One region of the Streptomyces sp. NPDC037421 genome, then DNA from elsewhere that is predicted to be linked to it. Evidence: riboswitches for the same ligand, from Rfam matches in the RefSeq annotation. Region 1 holds a riboswitch; each other region holds the start of a gene.
What was found. A riboswitch is a leader RNA that binds a small molecule or an ion and turns the genes downstream of it on or off. The one in region 1 is predicted to bind cyclic di-AMP.

Region 1 (4,269 bases):
ACCGAGGCGGTGGAGACCGCCCTGAAGTTCGCCCGGTACGCCACCGGGCGGCCCAGGATCCTCTACTGCGACCACGCCTTCCACGGGCTGACCACCGGCTCGCTGTCGGTCAACGGCGAAGGCGGCTTCCGCGACGGGTTCGCCCCGCTGCTCCCCGACACGAAGATCGCGCTCGGGGACCTGGCGGCGCTGGAGCGGGAACTCGCGCGCGGGGACGTGGCCGCCTTCGTGGTGGAGCCGGTCCAGGGCAAGGGGGTGCACGCCGCCCCGCCCGGATTCCTGCGCGCCGCGCAGGAGCTGCTGCACCGGCACAAGGCCCTCCTCATCGCCGACGAGGTGCAGACCGGCCTCGGACGGACCGGAGATTTCTACGCGTACCAGCACGAGCCGGGCGTGGAACCGGACCTGGTGTGCGTGGCCAAGGCCCTCTCCGGCGGGTACGTGCCGGTCGGCGCCACCCTGGGCAAGGACTGGATCTTCCAGAAGGTGTACTCGTCCATGGACCGGGTGCTGGTGCACTCCGCCAGCTTCGGTTCCAACGCCCAGGCGATGGCGGCCGGGCTGGCGGTCCTGTCCGTCATGGAGGACGAGCAGGTGGTGGCCAACGCCCGGGCCATGGGCGACCTGCTGCGCGGACGCCTGGCGGCGCTCGTGGACCGGTACGAGCTGCTGCACGAGGTGCGCGGGCGCGGACTGATGATCGGCATCGAGTTCGGCAAGCCCTCCTCCCTGGGGCTGCGCAGCCGGTGGGCGGTGCTCCAGGCGGCCCGCAAGGGTCTGTTCGCCCAGATGGTGGTGGTGCCGCTGCTGCGCAGGCACCGGATCCTCACCCAGGTCTCCGGGGACCACCTGGAGGTCATCAAGCTCATCCCGCCGCTCATCGTGGACGAGGCGGACGTGGAGCGGTTCACCGGGGCCTTCCAGGAGGTCATGGACGAGGCGCACGGCGGGGGCGGGCTGATGTGGGACTTCGGCCGGACCCTGGTGAAGCAGGCCGTCGGCAACCGCTGAGGCGCGGCGGCGCCGGAGGGAGCCCGTCAGGGCCCCCTCCGGCCGTTCGGGGTCAGCCTTCCAGGAGCCGGTCCCGCAGCCGGTCCAGGGACTCGGGCGCGAGCGCGAGCCCCTCGGCGAGGTAGCGCTCCACCCCGCCCCACTGCTCGTCGATGGTCGCGAAGGCCGCGAGCAGGTACTCCGCGCGGGCGTCGAACAGCGGCGCCAGCAGCTCCATCACCTCGGGGGAGCGGGCCTCGGGCGCGTCGCTGCCCCGGCGCACCCGGTAGCGGTTGTGCGGGGCGTTGGACTCCAGGTAGTCCGCCACGATCGCCTCGCGCTCCACGCCCAGCGCGAGCAGGGTCACCGCGACCGACAGCCCGGCCCGGTCCTTGCCGGCGGCGCAGTGCATCAGCGCCGGCACGCTGTCCAGCGCGAGCGCGTGCACGACGCGGCTGTGTTCGGCGGTGCGGGTGCGGATGATCGTGCGGTACGAGTCCGTCATGCGGGCGGCGGCCCTGCCCTCGCCGAGGAGGCCGCGGAGCTGGTCGAGCTCGCCGTCGCGGACCATCTTCCAGAATTCGCGGCCGTCGGCCGGATCCGTCAGCGGGATGTTCACGTTGCGTACGCCCGGCAGTTCGACGTCCGGGCCCTCCAGGGCCTGATCGGCTCCGTTGCGGAAGTCGAAGACGGTGTGCAGCTCCAGCGAGGCGAGGAAGTCTGCGTCGGTTTCGGTGGCATGCGCCAGATGTCCGCTTCGGAACAGTCGCCCCGGCCTGACCCTCCGTCCGTCCGTGGTCGGCAACCCGCCCACGTCGCGGAAGTTGCGCACTCCGGTCAGCTCCGCGCCGGGTTCGGGTCCGGCCGGAAGGGGCTGGGGTATCTGCTGGGTCACGTGTACTCCTCCGCGTGGGTCCATGGTGTCCGAATTGGTCCGGTTGGGAACAACTTGCCATATGTGGAGGCGAGATCGGGCCGGGCCCCGTGAGCCAGATCATACGGTGACCGTGCGTGCCTGATCACGAGAACCGAATTGCCTTGTGGGGGCGGTTGTTGATGGTGCGGAATGGACGCAGGGTGACCGGAATTCCGTTGATCCTCCATATCTGCGAATCCGTCAGGGAATTCGCGGCTTGTTGCCCGGCGCCCCGCTCGATTACCTTCGCGATCGATCCGGGTGGACCGCCTAATCCTGCCGCCGCCCGGGAACCGCACCCGACCATCGCGCGCGGCAGGAGCGGGGGAACCAGGTAGTCCGCTGTTCCGGAGCATTTCCGGCGCAGCTAGGGGTGAAGCCGAACCCGTGCTCCGCACGTACGGCCGGACATCTCCAGTCCGAACCCGACAGCTCACCTCGCAGGCGCCGGAGAGGAATTCGCCATGCCCGGAAAGGGTAAGCACCGCCGTCCGAAGTCCCGTTCGATATCCCGCGGCTTCGCCGTCGCCGGAACCGGCGGAGCGGCCCTCGCGCTCCCGCTGATGGGTGCCGCCGGCGCCAACGCGGCCCCGGCCGCCGCCCCGGCCAAGTCCGCGCCCGCGCAGAGCGCGCAGGCCCCGGAGGCCCTCCGCGCCGCGACCCCCGCCGCCGCGCCCGCGGCCGCCGCGCCCACCGTCTACACGGTCGTGCCGGGCGACTACCTCTCCAAGATCGCCGCCGAGCGCCACCTCGACGGCGGCTGGGAGCAGCTGTACGCCGACAACCGCGAGGCCGTCGGCACCGACCCGTCCCTCATCCACCCGGGGCTGAAGCTGACCCTCGCCGGCGGCGAGGGCCCGGCCCCCGCCCCGAAGGCACCTGCGGCCCCGGCCGAGGAATCCTCCACCGATGCTCCGGCCGCGTCCGAGGGCGTGGGCGGCAAGGCCCAGTCCCCGAAGGGTCCGGGCAAGGGCACCGCCGGCAAGGCCGCCCGTACCTCCGGCGGCGCGGCCGCCCAGGGCTCCGGCGCCGCCGCCAAGAGCGAGAAGGCCGCCGTGCCCGCCGTGCCCGCCACCGCGTCCGGGTTCACCGCCCCCGTCGCCGGCGGCGTCTCCACCCAGTACCGGGTGGGCGGCGCCATGTGGTCCTCCGGCTACCACACCGGCGTCGACTTCATCGCGAGCACCGGCACCACCGTCAGGGCCGTCGGCGCGGGCACCGTGGTCTCCGCAGGCTGGGGCGGCGCGTACGGCAACGAGGTCGTCATCAAGCACGCCGACGGCAAGTACTCCCAGTACGGCCACCTCTCCTCGCTCTCCGTCTCCGTGGGCCAGAGCGTCACCGGCGGCCAGACCATCGGGCTCTCCGGCGCGACCGGCAACGTGACCGGCCCGCACCTCCACTTCGAGATCCGCACGGGCCCGTCCTACGGCTCGGACGTCGACCCGCTCGCCTACCTCCGCTCCAAGGGCGTGAGCATCTGACGGCACCCGCCGTCGGCACGAGGACACGCGTGGGGCCGGGACCCGAGGGGGGTCCCGGCCCCACGCGTACTTATTCCTTATCCCCCGCGTGGTATAGATCACGGCCCGTCAACCCCTCATTACGTTGGCGTAGGTTGGTTGCCAAGGTGAAGGATGTTGTCCTGTGGCAGCGACGAAGACGACACTGAAGACCATCGGCTCGTACGCGGCGATCGGGGACAGCTTCACCGAAGGCGTGGGGGACCCGGGACCCGGGGATTCCTATCTCGGCTGGGCGGACCGGCTCGCCGTGCTCCTGGCCGACCAGCGTGACGAGCACGACTTCCGGTACGCGAATCTGGCCGTGCGGGGCAAAGTACTCGACCAGATCGTGGCCGACCAGGTCCCCAGAGCCAAGGAACTCGCACCCGACCTCGTCACCTTCTGCGCGGGCGGCAACGACATCATCCGCCCCGGCAGCGACCCGGACGACGTCGCGGAGCGGTTCGAGGCGGCCTTGGCCGACCTCAAGGCCTCCGTGGGCCTCGTGATGATCACGACCGGCTTCGACACGCGGGGCGTTCCGGTCCTCAAGCACCTGCGGGGCAAGGTGGCGACGTACAACGTCCACGTCCGCGCCATCGCCGACCGCTACGACTGCCCCGTGCTCGACCTCTGGTCCCTCAAGACCGTCCAGGACCGCCGGGCCTGGGACGACGACCGGCTCCACCTCTCGCCCGAGGGCCACACCCGCGTCGCGCTGCGCGCCGCGCAGGTCCTCGGCTACGAGGTGCCGGCCGACCCGGACCAGCCCTGGCCGCCCGTCCCGCCGCGCGGCTCGGTGGACGTGACCCGCGACAACATCCAGTGGGCGCGCGAGCACCTCGTACCGTGGATCGG
Region 2 (4,269 bases), on a different contig from region 1:
GGTGGAGAACCGATCCCGGTTCCCGGCCATGGCCCCGCCTCCCCTGTGCGCGCACTACGCAATACGTCCCCGCACACGGTACGGGACCGAGTGCGGGGACGTACGGAGGCTAAGCCCCAGGGGTGTCCCCCGGGGGCGTCGCCCTGACGCGGTGTCAGCCCTTGAAGCGCGGGAAGGCGCTGCGGCCGGCGTACACGGCGGCGTCGTCGAGGATCTCCTCGATGCGCAGCAGCTGGTTGTACTTGGCGACGCGGTCCGAGCGGGCCGGGGCGCCGGTCTTGATCTGACCGCAGTTCACGGCGACGGCGAGGTCGGCGATGGTGACGTCCTCGGTCTCGCCGGAGCGGTGCGACATCATGCACTTGAAGCCGTTGCGCTGGGCCATCTCGACGGCGTCGAGGGTCTCGGTCAGGGAACCGATCTGGTTCACCTTCACGAGCAGGGCGTTCGCGGAGCCCTCCTCGATGCCGCGGGCGAGGCGCTCGGGGTTGGTGACGAAGAGGTCGTCGCCGACGATCTGGACCTTGGAGCCCAGGCGGTCGGTGATGGTCTTCCAGCCGGCCCAGTCGTCCTCGAAGAGCGGGTCCTCGATGGAGACGAGCGGGTACGCCTCGACGAGCTCGGCGTAGTAGTCGGTCATCTCGGCGGCCGAGCGGGACTGTCCCTCGAACTCGTACTTGCCGTCCTTGTAGAACTCGGACGCGGCGACGTCGAGCGCGAGCGCGATGTCCTTGCCGGGGGTGTAGCCGGCCTGCTTGATGGCCTCGATGATGAGGTCGAGCGCGGCGCGGTTGGACTCCAGGTTCGGGGCGAAGCCGCCCTCGTCGCCCAGGCCGGTGGAGAGGCCCTTGTTGTGCAGGACCTTCTTGAGGGTGTGGTAGACCTCGGCACCCCAGCGCAGCGCCTCGGAGAAGGACTCCGCGCCGATCGGGGCGATCATGAACTCCTGGATGTCGACGTTGGAGTCGGCGTGCGACCCACCGTTGAGGATGTTCATCATCGGAACGGGCAGCAGGTGCGCGTTCGGGCCGCCGAGGTAGCGGAACAGCGGCAGGTCCGAGGCCTCGGACGCGGCGTGCGCGACGGCGAGGGAGACGCCGAGGATGGCGTTGGCGCCGAGCGAGCCCTTGTTGTCGGTGGCGTCGAGGTCGAACATGGCCTGGTCGATCAGGCGCTGCTCGGTGGCGTCGTAGCCGACGAGCTCCGGCCCGATCTGCTCGATGACGGCGAGGACGGCCTTCTCCACGCCCTTGCCCATGTAACGGTTGGGGTCACCGTCACGGAGCTCGATGGCCTCGAAGGCACCGGTGGAGGCGCCGGACGGAACGGCAGCACGGCCGGTGCTGCCGTCGTCGAGGCCCACCTCGACCTCGACCGTGGGGTTGCCTCGGGAGTCCAGGATTTCCCGGGCTACGACGACGTCGATGGACGGCACGAGCATCTCCTTCTGGGATGTGACGCTGGGTGTGCGGTGGCGTGTGGGCCGTGGGACGGCCCTGCCGACTAGAGCCTAACCGGCTCCGGGCAGTGGGCTGCCCGACCGCCCGGGTCCTGGGACGAAAAAGGGGCCGAATACCCGTCTTCCGGGACATAGGGCCCTTGATTTCCGGAGTTCCTCGGGAGACAGGGCGCCGGAAGCCGGTGGTCCGGTTCCGGATTGCGGGTACCGGCGGACGACACGCCGCCGCCCGGCGCGTGGGTGGATACGCGCCGGGCGGTGGGGATGCTGCGGGGTGCCGCGAGTGTTACGCGGAGGTTCAGCCGAGCTTCAGCTTCTGACCCGGGAAGATCAGGTCGGCGTCGGAGACGGTGTCCTTGTTGAGCTCGAAGAGCTTCTCCCAGCCGCCCTTGACCTTGTTGGCCTCGGCGATGGTGCCCAGGGTGTCGCCTTCCTTGACCGTGTAGGAGCCGTTGCCCGTCTGCGGGGCCTCGGTCTTCGGGGTCGAGGGCTTGGCCGGGGTCCAGTTGCCGGCGCCGGAGCCGGAGCCCTTGGTCTCGGTCTCGGTCTTCGGCGTGGACGGCTTGGCCGGAGCGGGCTTCGCCGGGGCCGGCTTGGCCGGAGCGGGCTTGGCCGGGGCCGGCTTGGTCTCGGGCTTCGGCTTGGCCGGGGTGGTCGAGCCGCCGCCGTTGTACGAGGAGTTGGACAGGCCGACGCCGCAGTGCGGCCAGGCGCCCTTGCCCTGGCCCTTGAGGACCTTCTCGGCGATGGCTATCTGCTGGCCCTTGGTGGCCTGGTTGGCCTGCGCGGCGTACGCCTTGCCGCCGTACGCGGCCCACGTGGAGGACGAGAACTGCAGGCCGCCGTAGTAGCCGTTGCCGGTGTTGATGGACCAGTTGCCGCCGGACTCGCAGGCGGCGACCTTGTCCCACTCGGCCGCGGTGGCGGCGCTGGCGGTGCCGGCCGCCATCAGCGGGGCGGCGACGGCCACACCGGCGACACCGGCGAGCGTGACGATGCGGACGGCCTTGGAGCCGCGGCGGTGCTTGCCCTTGCCGGAAAGCAGCATGGATTTCTCCTCACCGACGCCTTCGAGGTGAGCTGTCGGGTTCGGGCGGATGAGTTGCCCGGTCACGCGGCGCGGCGCGTGTCTTCACCCCTAGCCGGTACACGGACCGTCTCTCAACGGCCTTTCCCGGCGCCTACCTTGGTTCCCCCGCTCCTGCCTTCGGCGCTTGCGCGACGACTGTCCCCTCCGTCCGCCGGCAGGATTCGGCGATGCGGTCGGAAGGAGCCCGCGGTGGCGAGCGATTCAGAAGGTAGACAGGTCTCTCCCCGATGTTCAACGTGTGATTTTGGGGAGAAACCGGCCTACTTGCCTTCCTCATGAGCACGTTTGTGCAGGTGAGAGGGGGGTTTGCGGAAGTTCCGGAACGAGACACGCCAGTTGTCCGGAAGAGATGCATGTCTCATTTGGCGATAACGGACATTCAACTCTTAATGGGTGTCCGAACTGCCGCTATTTCTTGGTTAGATCCAGGTTCTGCCCGGGCTTGATGAGATCCGCGTCCCCGCCGATGACCTGCTCGTTGGCCTTGTAGAGCTCGCCCCAGCCCCCCTTGAGGCCCTTGGCGTTCGCGATGTCCGAAAGGCTGTCACCCGGCTTCACGGTGTACGTGGGCTCCGCGGCGGCGGCTGACGCCGTGCCGGGTGCCGCCGGCACCTCCAGGGCGGCCGGGCCGCGGTGCTTGCCCGAGCCGTCGCCCGCCTCGGCGGACGGGGTGCCCGTCGGGGCGCCCGGGACGGCCGGGGCGGTGGGCGTGGCGCCCGGGGTGGGGGTGGCGCCCGGGGTGGCCGGGGCCGTCGGGGTGCCCGGGGCGGTCGGGGTGACCGGCGCCGTGGGGCTGCCCGGGGTGGGCGTGGGCGTGCCGGGCGTCGTGGGCTGGACCGTGAAGTCCGGCTCGGGCATGACGGGCAGTCCGCTGGAGGGGCCCAGCGGGTAGTCCGGCAGCCCGCTCGGGCTGGACGGGGTGTTCGGCGCCGGGGTCGGGGCCCCGAAGTCCGTGGAGGGCTTGCCCTTGCCCGTCTTCGGCACCGAGCTGTCGGGCCGGGTCGGAGTGGGCGCGACGGGCCCGGGGTTCAGCTTGTCGCCCGGGTCCACCTCGGGCGCGGGGCCCTGCTGGGTCAGCCCGGCCGAGGCGGAGCACAGCGGCCACGCCTGGGGGCCCTGGGAGGCCAGCACCCGCTCGGCGACCGCGATCTGCTGGGAGCGGCTGGCGAGGTCGGGGCGCTCCGCGTACGCGAGTCCGCCGGCGTTGCGCCACTGCTCCAGGGTGAACTGCAGGCCGCCGTAGGCGCCGCTGCCGGAGTTCGCGCTCCATGTGCCGCCGCTCTCGCAGTCGGCGACCTTGTCCCACGTGGCGGTGTCGGCCGCGTTCGCACCTGTGGCGGCGAGCAGCGGCATGGCCAGCGCGGAGCCGGTGACTCCTGCGGTGACGACGATCGCGGGTACCTGGCGGGGGCGTCTGTGGCGGCCGTTCCCGGGAAGCATGAGACTGCACCTTTCGCATAACGGCGGGGTAACGGCAGAACCTAGCCGCCTTCGAACGGATGTCACAAGTTCGGGAGTGGACTGACTTCCGGTCAGTTCCGCTTCGCTCGCGCCCTCATTCGTTCGGGACTGTGAAGCGGACCGGGAGGGTGCGCAGGCCCCGCATGATGAGCCCGCCGCGCCAGCGCAGGTCCGTAGGGGGAATCGCAAGTTCCAGATCCGGCAGACGCTTCAGCAAAGTTCCGAGCGCCGTCTGGCCTTCGAGACGGGCCAGCGGAGC
Region 3 (4,269 bases), on a different contig from region 1:
GCGGCACGCCGGGTCGAACCAGTGCAAGCTGGGGAGGGTCGAACGGCGGTGGACAGGGGCCGAAGGTCGGTCCGAGCATTCCGGACGGCGTGAGAGACTGGTCTAGACAACCCGTAGAACCTGAAGGGCATCACCATGGCAGAGCGCCGCGTCAACGTCGGCTGGGCCGAGGGCCTGCACGCTCGTCCCGCCTCGATCTTCGTCCGGGCGACGACCGCCTCCGGAGTCCCGGTGACCATCGCGAAGGCCGGCGGCGACCCCGTCAACGCCGCGTCGATGCTGGCGGTCCTGGGCCTGGGCGCCCAGGGCGGCGAGGAGATCGTCCTGGCTTCCGACGCCGAGGGCGCGGACGCCGCGCTCGACCGCCTCGCGAAGCTGGTCGCCGAGGGCCTCGAGGAGCTCCCCGAGACCGTCTGACCCTTCGGGTCCGGTAGACCGGAAGCCGCAGTTCCCGCCACCCCGGGGCTGCGGCTTCCGCGTTCCCCGGCCGCCCCGACGGCGGGAGGAGCAGGGCGCCTTCCGAATCCTCCGGGGAATTACGGAATTCGGCGCGACGGAATCGAGCCACGGATCCGTAAATGCGGACGGCCAATACTGCGACGTCCGGGAGGGCCGGGATATCCCTCCTTTGTATACGGGACTTGTTAATGCCGGACGCTCGCCGTGTTTACGGCAGGTTGCGGATTCCTCACCCTCGGCCGGTACGCCCCGGCCGAGCGCTGCGCGTGCAGCGCGGTCAGGGCCCTGGCCCGCTCCGCGTCCCCGCGCGCGACGGCGTCCACGATGGCGGCGTGCTCGGCCCAGCACTCCGCGGGCTGAGCGGGGGCTTCGACCACGTACATCCAGGCGATCTTGTGCCGGGTCTGGGTCAGCAGGGCGATCAGCCCCGGGCTGCCGGAGGCCTGGGCCAGCGTCTCGTGGAACCAGCTCCCCAGGGAGCGCAGGTCCTCCCCCTGCGCCCGGCCGGCCCGCTCCCGGCCCAGCCTGACCAGTCCGCGCAGCACCTTCAGGTGGCCATCGGTGCGCCGGCGGGCGGCCCGGGAGGCGGCGAGCGGCTCCAGCAGCATCCGCAGCTCCAGGAGGTCGGCGGCCTCCTGCTCGGTCGGTTCGGCCACGCAGGCGCCCGCGTGGCGCCGCGTGGTGACGAAGCCCTCGGACTCCAGGGTGCGCAGCGCCTCGCGGACCGGGACGCGCGAGACCCCGTAGCGGCGGGCGAGCACCTCCTCGGTCAGCCGGCCGCCCGGCCCGAAGAATCCGGAGACGATATCGTCGCGAATCGCTGTGCACACCGCGTGCGCCGGAATACGCAAGGCCGGACCTCCGCTGGTTTCGGTTCGGTTTATCGTGGCCGTGCTGCGACTCTATTGCAACACGCGATAATTTCCGAGCAGGGCCGGAAATCCGAAACAATCAACGGACGGTTGGAGGGCGCTGTGGACGGCCTGGCAGCACGAAGAAGGCCCCGGCTCTGTGAGCCGGGGCCTTCTTCGGTGAAGCGTGCTGCGTGCCTGCGGGTCAGATGCCCACGCCGTGGCTGCGCAGGTAGGCCAGCGGGTTGATGTCCGTGCCGTACGTGGCGCCGGTGCGGGCCTCGAAGTGCAGGTGCGGGCCGCTGGAGTTGCCGGTGGAGCCCGACAGGCCGATCTGCTGGCCCGGGGTAACCGTTTCGCCGGCGGAGACGCTCAGCGAGTCCAGGTGGCCGTACTGGGTGTACGTGCCGTCGTTGTGCCGGATCACGACGTTGTTGCCGTAGGCGCCGCCCCAGCCGGCCTCGACGACGGTACCCGCGCCCACCGCGCGGACGGAGGTGCCGGAGTCGGCGTGGAAGTCGATGCCCGTGTGGCTGCCGGAGGACCACATGCCGCCGCCCGCGCCGTACGAGGTGCTGACGTACGAGCCCTCGATGGGGGACACGAACGTGTTGAGGCGCTTGCGGGCCTCTTCCTTGGCGGCCTTCTCGGCGGCCTCGCGCTCGGCCTTCTCCTTGGCCTCGGCGGTGCGCTTCGCCTCGGCGGCACGCGTCTTCGCCTCGGCCTCGGCCTGCGCCTGCGCGGCGACGGCCTCGGCGGCGCTCTGCTGGGTCGCGGCCTGGACCTCGATGTCGTCCTGCAGACCGTCGGCGACGACGATCGCGTTCTGACCGGTGTCCTCCATGGACGGAGCGCTGCTGTTGTCCGCCGCGAAGGCCGGAGCGGCCAGGGTGCCGACCACGCCCGTGGTGGCGAGGGCGGCGATGCCGGCGTAGCCGGCGGTCTTGCGGCTCAGACGGCTGGAACCACGGTGCTTACCAGAACCGGCGGCACGACTGCCAAACGCCATGAAGGGGGTGATCCTTTCCTTCCCTCTCGCCTACCGGGTTAGCTGACGGGTTCGGAGCAGGAAGGTCTCCTACGGGCCTCCTCTTGCGAGGGGGTCCGATTCACCCCAGGGACGCATGTGGGTCCCCGGCTCCCCAGGCTCGCGCCTGACGGGGACTCGGCGATCGCTGTCCGGTGCCGCGGGGGTGCGACGGGTGCAAACTGACGAACAGCACGGCCGACGCTAGGCGGATCATCAGTCAATCGCCAAACAGACGAGCGCTTTTGTTGCGTACGCCACACCGCATACCTGCAACCACGGCTCTAAACCGGACAAAGGGGGCTCCGATGGATGTTCCACCGGAGCCCCCTTCAAACGAGCCGGGTTCCGCCCCGTCTCGCGCCTCGCGCCGCTCAGTTGGAGACGACGGTGACCTCACCGATCCCGAGGGCCAGGACGGGCTCCTCGATCTGCGCGGCGTCGCCCACCAGGATGGTGACCAGACGGTCCACCGGGAAGGCGTTCACGACGGCCGAAGTGGCCTCCGCCGTACCGGTTTCGGCCAGCCGCGCGTACAGCCGCGCCTGGTAGTCGTCCGGCAGCTCCTGCTCCACCTGGTCGGCGAGGGTGCCGGCGACGGAGGCGGCCGTCTCGAACTTCAGCGGGGCCACGCCCACCAGGTTCTGCACCGCCACGTCCCGCTCGGCGTCGGTCAGTCCGCCCTCCGCGAGGGTGCGCAGCACCTTCCACAGGTCCTCCAGCGCCGGACCCGTGTTGGGGGTGTCCACCGAACCGCTGATGGCGAGCATCGAGGCGCCCTTGCCGTCGGCGGTCGAGCGCAGCACCTGCCCGAAGGCGCGCACGCCGTAGGTGTAGCCCTTCTCCTCGCGCAGCACCTTGTCCAGCCGGGAGGTGAGGGTGCCGCCGAGGCAGTAGGTGCCGAGCACCTGCGGGGCCCAGACGATGTCGTGCCGGTCCGGCCCGATCCGGCCGATCAGCAGCTGCGTCTGGACGGCGCCCGGCCGGTCCACGATGACCACGCGGCCCGTGTCGTCCGCCGTCACCGGCTGGACGGGGCGGGGCGCGGCGGTGTCGCCGGTCCAGGCGCCCAGGGTGTCCGCCAGCAGGGCGTCCAGGTCGATGCCGGTCAGGTCGCCGACGACCACCGCGGTGGCGGTGGAGGGACGTACGTGGGCCTCGTAGAAGGCGCGTACGGCCCCGGAGTCGATCCGCGCGACCGTCTCCTCGGTGCCCTGGCGCGGGCGGGACATGCGCAGCGTCGCCGGGAACAGCTCCTTGGAGAGCTCCTTGGCGGCGCGGCGCTGCGGGTTGGCCAGCTCGTGCGGGATCTCGTCGAGCCGGTTGCGCACCAGGCGGTCGACCTCGCTGTCGGCGAAGGCGGGCGCGCTCAGGGCCTCGGCGAGCAGGGCGAGCGCCTTGGGCAGCCGGGAGGCCGGGACCTCCAGGGAGACCCGCAGGCCGGGGTGGTCGGCGTGGGCGTCGAGCGTGGCGCCGCAGCGCTCCAGCTCGGCGGCGAACTCCTCGGCGGAGTGCTTGTCGGTGCCCTCCGACAGGGCGCGGGCCATGATGGTGGCCACCCCGTCGAGGCCCTCGGGCTCGGCGTCCAGCGGGGCCGCGAGGTTGACCTCGACCGCCACCACCTGCTGGCCGGGGCGGTGGCAGTGCAGCAGGGTCAGGCCGTTGGGGAGCGTGGAGCGCTCGGGGGCCGGGAAGGCCCACGGCTTCGCCTCGCCGGCCTGCGGCCGCGGGTGGAAGGTCATCGTGACGGCTGCGGTGTCGCTCACTGCTCCGCCCCCTCGTTCTCGTCGTGCTGCTCGGTCTCGTGGGCCTCGGCGCCGGCCAGCGGCTCGTAGACCAGTACCGCGCGGTTGTCGGGGCGCAGCCGGGCCGCGGCCACGGCCTGCACCTCCTCGGCGGTGACGTCCAGAACCCGCTCGACGGCGGTCAGGG

Region 2: another riboswitch for cyclic di-AMP. It lies ahead of ACZ7IF_RS09705 (transglycosylase family protein); the one in region 1 lies ahead of ACZ7IF_RS03605 (peptidoglycan DD-metalloendopeptidase family protein).
Region 3: another riboswitch for cyclic di-AMP. It lies ahead of ACZ7IF_RS34575 (M23 family metallopeptidase); the one in region 1 lies ahead of ACZ7IF_RS03605 (peptidoglycan DD-metalloendopeptidase family protein).

What each region holds. Positions count from the first base shown of each region.
Region 1 is NZ_JBVJWV010000002.1:26,708-30,976, reverse strand. Features, by position in the region: gene ACZ7IF_RS03615 (aspartate aminotransferase family protein) at 1-1,011, shown strand, start outside; gene ACZ7IF_RS03610 (tyrosine-protein phosphatase) at 1,064-1,885, opposite strand; cyclic di-AMP (ydaO/yuaA leader) riboswitch at 2,204-2,366, shown strand; gene ACZ7IF_RS03605 (peptidoglycan DD-metalloendopeptidase family protein) at 2,371-3,390, shown strand; gene ACZ7IF_RS03600 (SGNH/GDSL hydrolase family protein) at 3,554-4,269, shown strand, end outside.
Region 2 is NZ_JBVJWV010000005.1:80,833-85,101, forward strand. Features, by position in the region: gene ACZ7IF_RS09695 (FtsB family cell division protein) at 1-30, opposite strand, end outside; gene eno (phosphopyruvate hydratase) at 155-1,441, opposite strand; gene ACZ7IF_RS09705 (transglycosylase family protein) at 1,758-2,507, opposite strand; cyclic di-AMP (ydaO/yuaA leader) riboswitch at 2,510-2,682, opposite strand; gene ACZ7IF_RS09710 (transglycosylase family protein) at 2,958-3,989, opposite strand; gene ACZ7IF_RS09715 (cytochrome P450 family protein) at 4,105-4,269, opposite strand, start outside.
Region 3 is NZ_JBVJWV010000040.1:40,072-44,340, reverse strand. Features, by position in the region: gene ACZ7IF_RS34585 (HPr family phosphocarrier protein) at 136-417, shown strand; gene ACZ7IF_RS34580 (GntR family transcriptional regulator) at 645-1,310, opposite strand; gene ACZ7IF_RS34575 (M23 family metallopeptidase) at 1,516-2,319, opposite strand; cyclic di-AMP (ydaO/yuaA leader) riboswitch at 2,332-2,491, opposite strand; gene ACZ7IF_RS34570 (M16 family metallopeptidase) at 2,712-4,079, opposite strand; gene ACZ7IF_RS34565 (M16 family metallopeptidase) at 4,100-4,269, opposite strand, start outside.